Regions from separate parts of the Algoriphagus sp. Y33 genome, predicted to be linked through region 2. Evidence: riboswitches for the same ligand, from Rfam matches in the RefSeq annotation. Region 2 holds a riboswitch; the other holds the start of a gene.
The links. Region 2 has a riboswitch for cobalamin ahead of ID165_RS26230 (TonB-dependent receptor). Riboswitches for the same ligand answer to the same signal wherever they lie in the genome.
Positions count from the first base shown of each region.

Region 1: another riboswitch for cobalamin. It lies ahead of metE (5-methyltetrahydropteroyltriglutamate--homocysteine S-methyltransferase); the one in region 2 lies ahead of ID165_RS26230 (TonB-dependent receptor).

Region 1 covers NZ_CP061947.1:5,394,475-5,401,874, reverse strand. The annotation lists gene metE (5-methyltetrahydropteroyltriglutamate--homocysteine S-methyltransferase) at 1-1,753, opposite strand, end outside; cobalamin riboswitch at 1,941-2,139, opposite strand; gene ID165_RS22085 (tRNA/rRNA cytosine-C5-methylase) at 2,426-3,802, opposite strand; gene ID165_RS22080 (DUF1304 domain-containing protein) at 4,077-4,439, shown strand; gene ID165_RS22075 (GxxExxY protein) at 4,544-4,921, shown strand; gene ID165_RS22070 (magnesium chelatase) at 5,003-6,526, opposite strand; gene ID165_RS22065 (VWA domain-containing protein) at 6,532-7,400, opposite strand, start outside.
Region 2 covers NZ_CP061947.1:6,314,859-6,322,258, reverse strand. The annotation lists gene ID165_RS26250 (DUF5687 family protein) at 1-1,160, opposite strand, end outside; gene ID165_RS26245 (ABC transporter ATP-binding protein) at 1,348-2,319, opposite strand; gene ID165_RS26240 (iron ABC transporter permease) at 2,323-3,354, opposite strand; gene ID165_RS26235 (ABC transporter substrate-binding protein) at 3,341-4,501, opposite strand; cobalamin riboswitch at 4,601-4,803, shown strand; gene ID165_RS26230 (TonB-dependent receptor) at 4,919-6,778, shown strand; gene ID165_RS26225 (YncE family protein) at 6,910-7,400, shown strand, end outside.

The DNA.
Region 1 (7,400 bases), 920 kb from region 2:
GCTGATCATTACGCACAAAACTCCATTGCAGGATTGTCACTGGGCCTGTAAGCATTCCCTTGACCGGTTTATCCGTTAGTGACTGCGCAAAAGCTGACCAACGCACCGTCATAGGCCCAGGTCTATGTACATCTCCATAAATAATCGGTGGCTTCACACACCTACTGCCGTAGCTCTGCACCCAGCCAAACTTGGTAAACGCAAACCCGGCCAACTGCTCCCCGAAGTACTCCACCATATCATTTCGCTCAAACTCTCCATGCACGAGCACATCCATGCCGATTTCTTCCTGCCAGATGATTGACTCTTTGGTTTCTTCCTCAAGCAATTTTTCGTAGGCTTCTTTGGTCAAATCGCCTTTCTTAAATCTCGCTCTCCAAGAGCGTACTTCGGTAGTCTGTGGAAATGAACCAATAGTCGTTGTGGGAAAAAGTGGGAGATTTAAAGCAACTTTTTGCTTGGATTGGCGGCTTGAGAAGCTGCTTTTACGCTGATCATCGGTTTTTACAATAGATTTTACCCGATCTTTGACCTGTGGGTTGTGGATAAGTGCTGAGGATTTTCTGCTGGCGATTGCCACCACATTTTGTGAAAAACTCTCCAAAACCTCTAAATCATTATTGTTTTCTACAAGCTTTTTCAAGGTCACAACCTCTGCGATTTTCTGCTTTGCAAATGCCAACCATTGCTTTACTTCAGCCGGAAGAGTTGCTTCATTTGTCTCCAAATCCAAATCGCATGGAGAATGGATCAGCGAACAAGAAGGTGCTACCCAAAGACGGTCTGCACCGATTTTGTGGGCAGCCTTATCGATCAGTGCAAAGGATTGCTGAAAATCATTTTTCCAGATATTTCTTCCATCCACTACTCCCAGTGACAAGTTGACGTTGGCTTTCAATTTTCCCGAATCCAAAATATCATCCAATTGGGATGGACAACGTACCAAATCCAAATGCAACGTATGAACCGGAAGAGAAAGTGCGATTTCGAGATTCTCCCCGAAGCAGTCGAAATAATTGGCAAGGATAATTTTGAGAGAAGGAAATGCCTTTTTTATCTCCTCATAGACGTATGAAAATGCCTTTTTCTCCTTTTCGGTAAGATCCATTGCCAGAAAAGGCTCATCAAACTGCACGTATTCTACATGAAGTGCATCAAGCTTTTTCAACAGTTCCAAGTAAACAGGAAGGAGGTTTTTGATCAGGTCAATCCGTTCAAAACCTTCCTCTTTTTCTTTACCCAAAAGCAAGTAGGATACTGGACCTATCAGAACAGGCTTGGTCAAAATTCCAAGTTGCTTTGCTTCGGAAAATTCCTTGATGACTTTGGTGGAGAACAGCTTAAACTCCTGATTTTTGGTAAACTCAGGAACAATGTAGTGGTAATTGGTATCAAACCATTTGGTCATCTCCATGGCGGTGATGTCCAAACCGTTTTGCTGATAGCCACGGGCCATCGCAAAATACAAGTCCAGTTCATGTCCACCTTTCTGCAAAATCACTTCATGATAGCGCTCCGGAATCGCACCAACCATCAGGGACATATCCAAAACTTGGTCGTAGAAGGAGAAATCATTGGAGGGTACCAAATCAATTCCGGAATCCTTTTGAAGTTTCCAGTTGTCCTTTCGGATACTTTCTCCAGCAGTGAGCAGGTCAGAAAGGGTGATTTTGCCTGACCAATACTGTTCACAGGCTTTTTTGAGTTCTCGGTGGCTACCAATTCGCGGATAGCCAAGATTATGCGTCTGCATCTCTTTTAACTGTTAATGATGAATAATTCGTTAAAAGCTCTTTAGCTTGATTTCACCATGCAGGCGAGTTGGACAATCTGAAAAGTGAAATACGTACATAGCAGGTTAAGTCTGAGCCGCGTGGCACAGATAAACAGAACTATAAGAAGCGTATCAAACTTGACTAAAAGGCCTCATTTCGCGGAAGCATCGTCAATTCGGAATAGGCAGGTCTCCTGACTCGTAGCGACTTTCATCGTCCTTCCCGTCTCCTTGGTGTTGGCTACAGTGGACATGCGAGGATGATCGTCTTTGGTATGCTACTTACAGTTGCGCGACAGTTCGTGATTTACACACGATTCCCTATTAATCTACAGCTAAGTAAAACCCCTTCCGGTTGATTAAGAAATAAAGTTAAGAACTATTTCAACGGTGAAAGTACGCAATTTTATTGAATGGAATTTATATTAGAGAATTATCAGTAATGATGCGGGTAGCTATATTCCTTTGCTTGTCGGGCTGGAAGAACCGCCACTGCGAGGCTGGCCAATGACGCCTGCCGGTATAGGCAGGGATGACAGAAGTAGCCTTGACACTAATGTTCTTCGAATCGATGTGATTTTGTCCCAGAAACTAAATTTGATCTGATCTTCTGAAAAAGTATTGATACCAAATACTAGCTACTCACTTAAATCACATCCTAATTCTCCACTCCTTTGGGTAATAGTTATTCACACGGTTTCCGAGGTTTTTGATCCAACCAAGCGGTAGCTTTTTACAGGTTATCAACACCCAGCCACTCGGTAGATCACCAACTTCAAAGTCATTTTTTCTAAGAAATTCAACAGCTTCAGCTTCCGAAAGCTCATGTGTGGGAAAATTGTTTTTGGGCAAAACTGAGACAGCCCATTCATGGGTTGGAATCCAGTCATTCTTCTGCTTTTTGCCCAGCTCCACGCCAAAATATTTCAAACTCAAATGCTGCGAAGCCTTCTGAAAATGCAGATTCCAGTCTTTTGAAATTCTGAAAAAAGAATCATTCAGTGTGTAATATTTCCCGCTACCATCAAATCCCAATTCTTCATCCAGATCGAAGGATTCTTTGTTCCAGACCTCCTTCAAATAAGGATGTTTAAAATCCTTCATCCGCTTCGGTTCTTGGATATATGCTTCTGCTGACCGCTTTAAAACCGTGATAAAAAACCCTTCTCCCTCTACCAGATGAGGGAAAAAACGGTACCCATAAAATGTTTTACCATCAGAGTCTACTGACGTCTCCCTTATATTCCAACTGGCATCAAACGGAATCCTGACAGGTTCATAGGAAAACTCTTCCGTCAAAAACCGGATCAAATCCTCATTTTCCCGCTCATTGAATGTACAGGTGCTGTACACCAAATACCCGTCCGCTTTCACCAAAGCTCCTGCCTGATCCATAATCCGCTTTTGGCGGGCGGAACACAGCTGCACATTGTCTATCGACCACTCGTCCCGAGCTTGCGGGTCCTTGCGAAACATTCCCTCTCCCGAGCAGGGGGCATCCACCAAAACCAAATCGAAAAAACCTTCCAAAGCCTCGAAATGTTCTGGATCATTATTGGTCACCACGGTATTTCCCAATCCCCATTTAATGACGTTTTCCTTCAAGATCTGCGCCCTGGACTGGATGACCTCATTGGCAATCAGCGTTCCTTCATTACCCAAATACGAAGAAAGTAGAGTTGTCTTCCCTCCGGGAGCTGCCGCTATGTCGAGGTAAATCCCTTTTGGAACGTCCAAGGAATAAAGAATATGTTCGATAAACATTGATGATGCTTCCTGCACATAATATGCACCGGCATGAATGGCAGGATCAAGTGTAAATGAGGGTCGATCATTAAGAAAAAAGCCATTCCTAGACCAGAAAATTTGCGTGTTTGCCCAAGAAAGCGAAAAATTTTTGGAAGGATTTACTCTGATAGAAGTGCGGGAAGGATTGTTAATAGCCTTTCTAAATTGCTCAAATTCGGCTTTACCGAGTAGTTCGAGCATCTGAGACTCGAAGTCGATAGGAAGATTAGTTTCTGGCATGGGGCAAAGATAAGGTATCAGTTTTCAGTCTCAGTATGCAGTCAGAGAAATAGCTTTTACCAATCAACTCTGTAAAAACCTTCAAGGGTTAATCGTTTTGAAAGTAAACAACTTATTTTGTTGACTGATACCATTATTGGCGAACCCTTGTCTGAATAATCAGTTTTCAGAAACTAATCTTGAGATAAGCAAAACCGAGCAGGTTTATAAGGTCTCTGTCTAAGATTTATTGAACTTAAAAAAATTACTAGATTGTCGAAAATCTCAAGAAATTATGGAAATCGCTTCAAAAATTATCATCGCCCTTATCGCCGCTCTCCATCTCTACTTTTTATATTTCGAAATGTTCGCATGGGAAACTATCGGCAGAAAAACTTTCAAACAACTACCTACTGAATTATTTCCCCAAACCAAAGGTTTAGCTGCCAATCAAGGCTTATACAATGGGTTCTTGGTTGCTGGATTGATCTGGTCACTACTGATTGAAGATCAACAATGGTCCACGTATGTTGCTATTTTCTTTTTGGGCTGTGTGCTTGTCGCCGGCATTTTCGGTGCCTTGACGGCAAGTAAAAAAATCTTCTGGGTACAGGGATTGCCTGCACTGATCGGGTTGATTTTGGTGCACTTGAAATAGGGCGTTTACCGCGGAGACGCAGAGGGCGCAAGAGTAGGTTTAGAATATTTTCGGAATTCTTCTAACTTCGAAATCGTCTAGTTTTTAAAATCTTACTTTTTATCATGACTGAAAACGAAATTTCATCCAAAATTATTGGTGCAGCGATAGAGGTTCATAAGCAACTTGGCCCAGGATTGCTGGAAAGTAGCTATGAAAAATGCTTGGCTTTTGAATTAACACAGCAAGGATTGGAAATAAAAACCCAAGTTGCTGTACCTGTACAGTACAAAGGAATTAAACTTGAAGTAGGTTACAGACTGGATATTTTGGTTGAAGAAAAAGTCATCATAGAAGTCAAGACCGTGTCTGAATTGGCTGCTATTCACAAAGCTCAATTGCTGACATATTTAAAGCTCACGGGAATTAAACTAGGCTTATTGGTCAATTTCAATTCCCTAAAATTAATTGATGGAGTAAAAAGAGTTGCCAATAACTTGTAAAAAGATCCAGTTTCACTAACACAAAAGGCGCAAAGTTTAATTAAAAACTCTGCGCCCTCTGCGACTCTGCGGTGAATCTACCTACAAATCCTCCTCCTCGAACTCATCTTCATCTCCCGGCCCCATATCAAACATGGAACTGAACAAATCCTTAAACTGCAATCCTGTGTCCAGTACTTTTTTGCTGAGTTGGGAGAATTCTGCCAGACCATGTAGCGCAAATTCCATAAAGAATTCCTTCTCTTTTTCAGGCAGATCCTTCACCAGTTGTGTTACTACTTCTTCCAATCCGGGTACTGAATGAAGCACCTTTTTATAGTCCTTGTCAGCTTGAGAAGCCAAAATATCCAGTTCATTACCCTCACCAAACCATGCGAGTGGCAGCACATATGGATTGCCTTGTTTCTCCTTTTTCTTTTGCTCCGGCGAAGGGAAATAATTGACAAACTGAGTACGAATCGCTTTTCCAATTAAATTGTACGCAACCAAACCTGCTCCTTCCTGCTCCCCTTCATAGACCAATTCGACTTTGCCGGTGATAGCAGGGATTACTCCAATCAAATCTGCAATCCGAACGATTGTGTTTTTTTCTCCATTCATATACATCCTTCTCTCAGCCGCGGATATCAAATTTTCATAGGCAGAAATCGTCAATCTAGCAGAAACCCCACTCTTTTCATCGACAAACTCTGAACCTCTTGCCTCAATGGCAATCTGCTCAATCAAATCCTTCATCAGCTCAGGGACATAGATATTATCCACAGGTTTTCCTTTCAGATTGGCTTCTTGGGCAGTGATTTTTCTGCCAATCTCGATGGATTTAGGATAATGTGTGATGATCTGGCTTTCAATTCGATCTTTCAGTGGCGTAACAATACTTCCACGGTTGGTATAATCTTCAGGGTTTGCAGTAAAGACAAACTGAATATCCAGTGGCAATCTCAGTTTGAATCCCCGGATCTGAATGTCTCCTTCTTGCAAAATATTGAATAATGCCACTTGGATTCTAGCCTGCAAATCCGGTAATTCATTGATCACAAAAATGGAACGGTGAGACCTCGGCACCAGACCATAATGAATCACCCGCTCATCGTTATAGCTCAGCTTCATCGTAGCGGCCTTGATGGGATCAACATCTCCGATCAAATCGGCCACAGACACATCCGGCGTGGCCAATTTCTCCGTATAGCGATCATCCCGATGCCACCAAGTGATTAGGGTATGATCCCCTTTTTCCTCGATCATATCCTTGGCAAAAGAGGTCAAAGGTTGCAACGGATCGTCATTCAATTCCGAACCAAAAACCACAGGAACATACTCATCGAGAAGATGAGTCATCATTCTGGCAATCCGTGTTTTTGCCTGTCCTCTCAGCCCAAGCAAATTGATATTATGCCGGGAAAGAATGGCCCGCTCGATATCAGGAATCACCGTGTCCTCGTATCCCCATATACCCTCAAAGACATTTTCTTTCTTCTTGATTTTCAAAATCAAATTATCACGAAGCTCTTCTTTGATGGATTTGGATTGGTAGCCGGCAGCTTTGAGTTGGCCGAGCGTTTTTATTTGGATGAGTTCTTTTGGTGTCAGTTTTTGGTAGTCCATATTGCTTAAAAGCGTTTCGTTCTATTTCGTCTATAATCTTCAAAAATCAGATCCCCAAGCCCTTTCAAGCTGCTGTAGTAGGCATTCCCGTTGTTTACTTTGGTAAATTCCTTTACAAATTCCTTCAAATAGGGATCCGAAGCAATCATAAAGGTAGTCACAGGGATCTTCAGTTTTCGGCATTGCGCAGCAAGTTTCAGCGTCTCACTGAGAATCTTGCTGTCAATCCCAAAAGCATTTTTGTAATATTTAATTCCCACTTTCAGACAAGTAGGCTTGCCGTCGGTGATCATGAAAATCTGCTTGTTTGGGTTCTTTCTTCTTCGAAGTAAATCCATCGCCAATTCTAATCCGGCGACGGTATTCGTATGATAAGGGCCAACTTGCAAATAAGGCAAATCCTTTATTTCTATCTGCCATGCATCATTTCCGAAGACGATGATATCAAGCGTATCTTTAGGGTATCGGGTCTTGATGAGTTCTGCTAAAGCCATCGCCACTTTCTTCGCAGGAGTGATCCTATCCTCCCCGTATAAAATCATGGAATGGGAAATATCGATCATCAGTACCGTGGAAGTCTGGGAGCGAAATTCATTTTCCGCTACCTCCAAATCTCCTTCCGTCAATAGGTAGTCTCCCGAAAAACCATGGTTTGCCTGAGCATTCCGCAGTGAATCCGTCAAAGCAATCTGATCCAAATTATCACCAAATTCATAGGCACGACGATCGGTGCCCCGCTCATCACCTTGGCCCGAATGGGTGGTTTTATGCTGACCTGATTTCCCACGCTTAAGTTTGCCAAAAATCTCTTCCAAAGCCGACTTACGGATGGTCTGCTCAGCTTTTCCGGTAATCTTAAACTCACCCTTCCGGT
Region 2 (7,400 bases):
AAGTGGATCAATAAGAATTTCCACCCAAAATAAACATAAGGAATAGACAGCAAAAAGCATAACAGGGAGATGGATAGCAGCAGCAAGTATTTCCCTTTTACCAGATTTTTTACACCATCTTTTCGATTAAGGAAAAAATCAAAATAACCAGAATTCCAGCTTAAGAACAGCTGTCCATACTGGATCATGAATATTCCTGTAATAAAAATCCCCACAAAAATAAAGATGAAACTAAACCCGCCATCTCCAGTATTATTATACTGAGGATTATCGTAGAAAATCATCCCATACAATAAGAAAAAGGCACTCAGCATCAAGAAACTTCTGCTCTTTTTGTGCCGTATGATCAGCTTCCACTCCAGATTGGCAAGCTCTCCAGCCATTCCAAATCTCGAAAAGAATCCAACCGATTGATTGACAAACCGAGCCTCCTCTTCCTTCGCCAAATCCTCCAGATAAGCATTGTTCAGATAATAAGAGAAAGCGAGATAATACCCCACTAAGCAAACGATCAGCATCGCAGCCAAGGGAAGAAAACTACTCATGGCAAATGTGAAAAACGGAGCTACCAGTTCTCCCAGATTGAACCAGCCCATATAAGTCGACCCACCGCCCAACAGAAGGACGATAAATACAATCACTACACCGATCAGGCTGTCCTCAAAACGCTGTTTGAACCAAAGCATAAACCAATGCAAAGACCAACTGATCAACACTACCGTTCCCAACCAGGTCACCGCCCCCGAAACGCTGTACTCAGCAGCTATTTCGGTAAATGCAAAAGGAGTAAAAAGCACCAAAGCAATGACGCTTAGCATAGAAAAGAACGATCTTCCCAGCAGCATATGCATGATTTTTTTCTTCGAAATGGGAAGATGCAACAGACTTTCCAACTCAATGACAGGAAGTTGCTGTAGAAAATATCTATACATAAACTCCACCAAAAAGAAGAAAATCAAACCCGAATTCAGCACCTGAATAGGGTCTTGGCCTTCGGCAAGTTCTGCCAAAATTCTACTAAGGAAAATCCCTGCCATCAACAGGTATCCCAAAAGCATAACTGCCAGAAAACCGAGAAAAATAGCTACCATCAGGCTTTTGGCAAATGCCGTAGATCGGAAGCTTTTTAGGAGTTCCAGACGGATCAGTTCAACTAGCATACGATTTCAAAGTAATTAAAAGTCTAAATTTCAACCCAAAATATAAAAAAAACCTTCAGAAAATACCGTATTGGGGCTTACTAAATCTGTTTTCTAGAAATCTTCTGCTTTTTTTGGAACCATCTCAAGATTTTTAAACTGTGAATCTCTGCAAAAATCTCCGTGCCCCCGTTGCTAAAAAAGAAGGTTAGTCATGCATCAAAAAGTCCAAAAACCCTTCTACACTATGGAATTTTTTGCCCATGTATTTGAGGTAAAAAGGATCGCTTTTCACTTCAACAGCTTCTGCCAACTCCTTGAAACCAGCCTTTTCAAGTGCTTTTGAAACCCAAGTCACCAATTCTTTTGGGCCAAAAATCTCAAATTTCAACTCTTCCCCTTTCGATTCAATTCTCCCTTTTGCCACACTAAACCGAAAATTCTCTCCGGGCAATAACTGATTGATTTGCCCGGAAATCACCAAATCCTCCGGTAAACCTGAAATCAGTGGTGTGCCACAATTGAGTAACCAAAATCTATCGGCTGTTTCCAGTGCAATCTCCAAATCATGTGTCACCACCAGAATTGACTTTCCCTGACTCTTGGAAATATCCCTTAGCAAGTGCATGATTTCATAGCGATTCACCAAATCCAGATGAGCGGTGGGTTCATCCAATACCATCACCTTTCCATCTTGTGCCAGCGCCCTGGCGATCAATGCTTTTTGCCGCTGACCATCGCTTATTTCGGAAAGTCTCTCATCACGCAGGTAATCTATTTTCGTAGCCTCAAGTGCGTTTTCAACTACTTTTCGATCACCGTCAGTCAGCTTTCCCGTCCAATTTGTATGAGGAATCCGCCCCATCGCCACCAATTGACCCACTGTCATATTACCGGGTAGAAAAGGTTCAGTCAGTACCACTGAAAGCCCTTTGGCCAAGACTTCCTTAGCGTAGGACAAAACAGGTTTTCCATTCAGCAACACTTCCCCTTTGAATGGCTGCAACTGTCCCAAAACAGCTTTTACCAAAGTTGATTTCCCTACCCCGTTCGGCCCAAGCAAGCAGGTCATTTCACCTGCCAAAAGCTCAAAATTCAATCCACTCAAAATCTCTTTCTGAACTTTCCCTTTGGTATATCCTAGACTGAGATTTTTACCTATGATTGATGTCTGCTTCATAGCCTAAAATTCTTTGCTGAAATTTTTTCGAAGCACCAAACTAATCACTATCGGGGCTCCGACCAGTGATGTCACTGCATTGATAGGCAGCGTCTGAGCCGATCCAGGCATCTGACCCATAGCATCGCACAAGAGTAACAAACTTGCTCCAATCAGCCCTGAAGCAGGAAAAAGAATCCGGTGATCTGAAGTCTTACAAACCATCCTTGCCAAGTGTGGTACTGCAATCCCTATAAATGCAATTGGTCCGCAAAAGGCCGTAATACTTCCGGCAAGTAAGCCTGTGCTGAGAATCATCAACCAACGTAGACGATCAGGGTTGATCCCCATACTTTTCGCATAGCTTTCACCCAGAAGCATTCCATTGTACGATTTGACCGAAGCAATCACGGGAATAATCCCTATAAACATCACCAGTCCCAACGCCCAGACCTGATTCCAAACCAAGCCACCCAGACTACCCATCGACCACATGGTAAAAAGCTTCAATGCTTCCGCTCCCGAAAAATAGGAAAGAACAGAAATAATCGCAGATACAGTAGATCCAAACATCAAACCGACAATCAGAAGAGTCATGCTATCTTTGACCTTCCATGCTGCGAAACTCACGGTGAGTAATACCAAACTTGCCCCTAATGAGCCTGCAATCGCAATTGCCCAAGGATTGATAGCTCCGCCAAAAGTGGACAATCCAAAGGCCGATCCGGCCAACATCAATATCGCCACGCCAAGCCCAGCTCCTGAACTAATTCCCAACACATAAGGGCCTGCAAGTGGGTTTCTGAAAAAAGTCTGCATCTGAAGACCACTGATGCTGAGTCCTATCCCTGCAAAAATTGCGACTAAAGCTTTGGGAATTCTATAGTTCAGAATAATCTGCTCGCGCGATGCCTTTGTCCATTCACCGGTAAAAACCCCAGAAAGAATTTCACTTGGAGAAATAGACACCGACCCCAAGCTGACATTAAGCAGAAAGCTCATAAGCAACAAAATCAGCGTGGCAGAAAGAAGAATAAGTGGACTACTTTTTTGCATCGAGTTGTTTATAAAAATACAACTGATAATCTGAAAGTAATTCAGGATGAAGGATTTTGATCAGATCTTTGAGGATCAGATCCGGCCGCATGTATCCCAGCTCAAAATATTCCAGTCCACCCGCTCTCCCCCGCTTCTGCGTATAAGAAAACACATTTCCTGACTGATAAGCTCTAAAAGCTTTGTAGCGTGGCTCCGACTCACCCATAGCCTGCAAATCAGGAAAATCAGCAGAACCTATCCAGAAATCAGCTTCCAGTGCATTTTCAAGGACAAACTCATAATTCAACTGTGCGCTTCCTGTTCCTTTCTGATCTGAAAAAATATAATTCCCCCCCGCATTTTCGAGGATATTCGCTCCCCAGCTCTCGCTCCCCGGAGCATACCAAACATCCTCATAAAGCACGCCGCTAAGGACAGAAGGGCGAAGCGAATCAATAATCAAATCACTCAATTTCTCAGCTTCCAAATAGTCTTTTTCAACCTTATCAAAAGCCACTACAGCTTCCTCATATTTCCCCAACAGTACACCCGTAAACTTGATCCACTCAGCTCTCCCAAGCGGATGCTGCTCCACATATTCTCCATTGATCACGGCGGGAATCTTGGCTTGCTCCAGCAAATCCAAGTACTTCAGATCATCACCCTGAGTAGAAATCATAATCCAATCAGGATCCAAATCAATTACCATTTCTGTATTTGCCGAAGGCCCCGCCCCCAAGTCCTCCACTCGTCCGGCATCAATTTGTTCCCATGTTTTCTCCGAAGAAATCAATTCCAAATTCGGAAACCCAATCAATTTTTCTGTCACATTCAGTATATCCAGATGTGGAATGTGGGTGGTCGATGTAAGGATTATTTTTCCCACCGGGAGTTGAATGACTGCGTCGAAATCACCTTCAGGTTTTTCGGTATTTTCTTCCAAAACCAAGTAGGTAAATACCCTGTCAGTACCAGCCCATGCCTGAGTCACTTCCAACTCCCAAAGACCATTCCCACGTGAAATTGTAAATCCTGAAGCATAGCTCAAGTCTATTTTTCCCGGTTTGCCCTCATACGTTGCATTCTTCTCATTACATCCTGATAAAGAAAACATTACAAACAACAAAAAAGAGGCGAATAAGGCACTAAACAAGACGTTTTTCACAGGATTTCTTGATGATTTTGAAATCCAAAATAAGCCCGGGATTTTGCCACTTCCAAAATTTGTCTCTAAAGAGATTTTTTTTCTAAGCTTCAACCATCTACTTTTGCAGCCGAAATTGGTTCCCAATCTCGTATAAGAGCTCTTGGGATTAAAAGGGAATTTGGTGTAATACCAAAGCTGTCCCCGCAACTGTAAGCCGAGCGGAATTTTCCGCAAATTTGTCAAAACAGCCATTGTCCTGAAGACGAGAAGGCGACAAATCCAGGCAAGCCAGGAGACCTGCCCATTTCTGTTGATTCTGTGCTTTCGGAGGAAAAGCGACGAAGAAAGTACCTGAATCGGCAGTAAGCCGATTCCGATCCCTTCTTCCCATTTCTCTACAAGCCCGAATCGAATTTACTACTAATTCGATCAGGCATGACTTTGCTTTTGTGGGTTTACACATTTGTCGGCTTTAGCCCGATCAGTCAGGATACGATTCCCTTGGCTGAGGTGGAAGTCTATGCACCGGCTTTGGATAAATTTGCCCAAGGACAGAAAGTAATCAATTGGACAAAAAATGAATTGGTGGCTTACCAAGGCCGCTCACTGGGTGATATCCTTCAAGAGCGATCCCCGGTTTTTGTACGGCAATATGGTGCGGGAATGATAGCCTCCCCTTCCTTTCGCGGCACTTCAGCAGGCCATACGGCAGTATTCTGGAATGGACTGCCGATCAACAGCCCCTCTCTCGGACAAAGCGACCTGTCCATTTTACCTATTTCCTCCATCGATCAGGTAAGTGTACAGTTTGGAAATGCCGGAGCACTTTTTGGAAATGAAGCCATAGGTGGAAGTATTCACCTAGGCACTGGCTCTGAATTTGGAAAAGGGCTTCAAGCAGGAATTTCACAGCAAATCGGCAGCTTTGGTCTACTCAAAACCAGTGGATTTGCAGGTTTCTCATCGGAAAATTTCAGCAGCAAGACAAAAATCTATCGAGAATTTTCAAAGAATAATTTCCCCTACAAAGACCTAGGTCAATTCGGCACCCCGGAAGTGAAAGAAGACCATGCTCAAGTAGAGCAGATTGGAATTGTTCAGGATCTGGCATGGAATCTTAGCAGGACTCACCAGCTCAAAACCGCTTTCTGGTGGAATAAAACAAATAGGGAAGTCCAGCCGGTAATGGGTTCGCAAACCAAGGACAGGCAGGAAGATCAGGCCTTCAGGGCGGTCATAGATTTCTTTCATTTTGAGGAGAAGTCGATATGGAATCTGAAAACAGGGATTGTCCGAAACGAGCAGCTCTTCAATGCCAGCCAAAACAACAGCACACAATACTTTCTTGGGGGAGACTGGGATCAAGAGGTTTCCGGCAAATGGTCCTCAAGACTAGGTGCGAGATACACGCTGACAAAAGGAGATTTGAGCACCTATCAAGCGGATGATAAACGTATCGAATTATATCAAAGCACGAAATTCTCCGCTACGGACAAGCTATCTTTTGCCTTAAACCTCCGTCAGTTGGTTTATTCCGGCACTTTCGCGCCTTTCACTCCAAATCTGGGGGCTGAGTGGAGCTTTTGGAATGCAGGTTCCCAAACCTTACAGTTGAAAACATCCCTGGGAAAAGGCTTCAAAGTCCCCACGCTGAATGACAGATTTTGGAATCCCGGCGGAAACCCCGACCTGCTTCCTGAAGAAAGTCTTAGCGGTGAAATTGGCTTGACTTGGAGCAATAATGGAAAACTCAACTGGAATCAAGGATTGACCTATTACAAAATGTCCGTGGACAATTGGATCATTTGGCTACCTAAAGGAAGTTTCTGGACTCCTGAAAATATCAAAAAAGTCAGCAGCCAAGGATTGGAATATCAAGGTAATTTGGCAGGCAATTTTCTCTCTTGGGAATGGGAATTGACGACTTCATACACCTACTCCAAAGCGATAACGACCAAAGGTCAAAACGAAAATGATCAGTCCGTAGGAAAGCAGCTTCCTTACTCACCGCAACACCAAGCCAATGGTAAAGTTCAGGTAAAGAAATCGGGATTCACCACCTCCATTGGAACCTATTTCGTGGGCGAAAGATCCGTCACTGCTGACAATCCCCGCATGATGTCCTCATTTCAGCTCTTCAATTTCGGGATGGGCTATGACAGACTTGAGCTTGGAAAAGTTCACTTCCCCGTAAGTTTTCAAATCAACAATCTACTCAATACCGACTATCAAGTACTCTATCTAAGAGCAATGCCGGGAAGATCTTATCAATTCAACTTATCTATATTATTATGAAATCGAGCTTGCCTGAGGCCAGACAGGCATATAGTAAGCTACATACGGAGGTATAATTATCGTAATGCAGGCTCAGTACCGTTTCCTTTGTCGCGGGACAGGCTATAACCTAAAAACTAAATTACAAACATATGAAATTAAAACAACTACTCTGGGCGTCCGCCTTGCTTTCAGTCTCTTTTGGCTGCTCTGACAGCGGCGAAGAAAAACCTTTAGGCAAGTATGACAATGGCATTCTGATCATGAACGAAGGCAGTTTCGGAACCAATGACGGTGAAGTATTTCACCTGAATCCAAACACGGAAGAACTTCTTCCCAATATTTTCGAAGCAGAGAATTCCCGTCCTTTTGCCGGTTTGATCGAGGATATGATACTTGAAGGGGACAGGTTGTATTTGGTCGCCAACACAGGTAAAGTAGAAATTGTAAATCCCGGTGATTTCAAAAGCCGTGGAGCGGTGGCAGCAGAATTGGATCAACCACGATCTCTGGCTGTAAATGGAAGCAAACTTTTCATCAGTGACTATGGGCCTTATGATGACAACTATGGCACCCCGGATTCTTATATTGCTGTAGTGAACGGGCTTGATGGTGGGGTAGTTTCAAAGAAAATTGCTGTTTC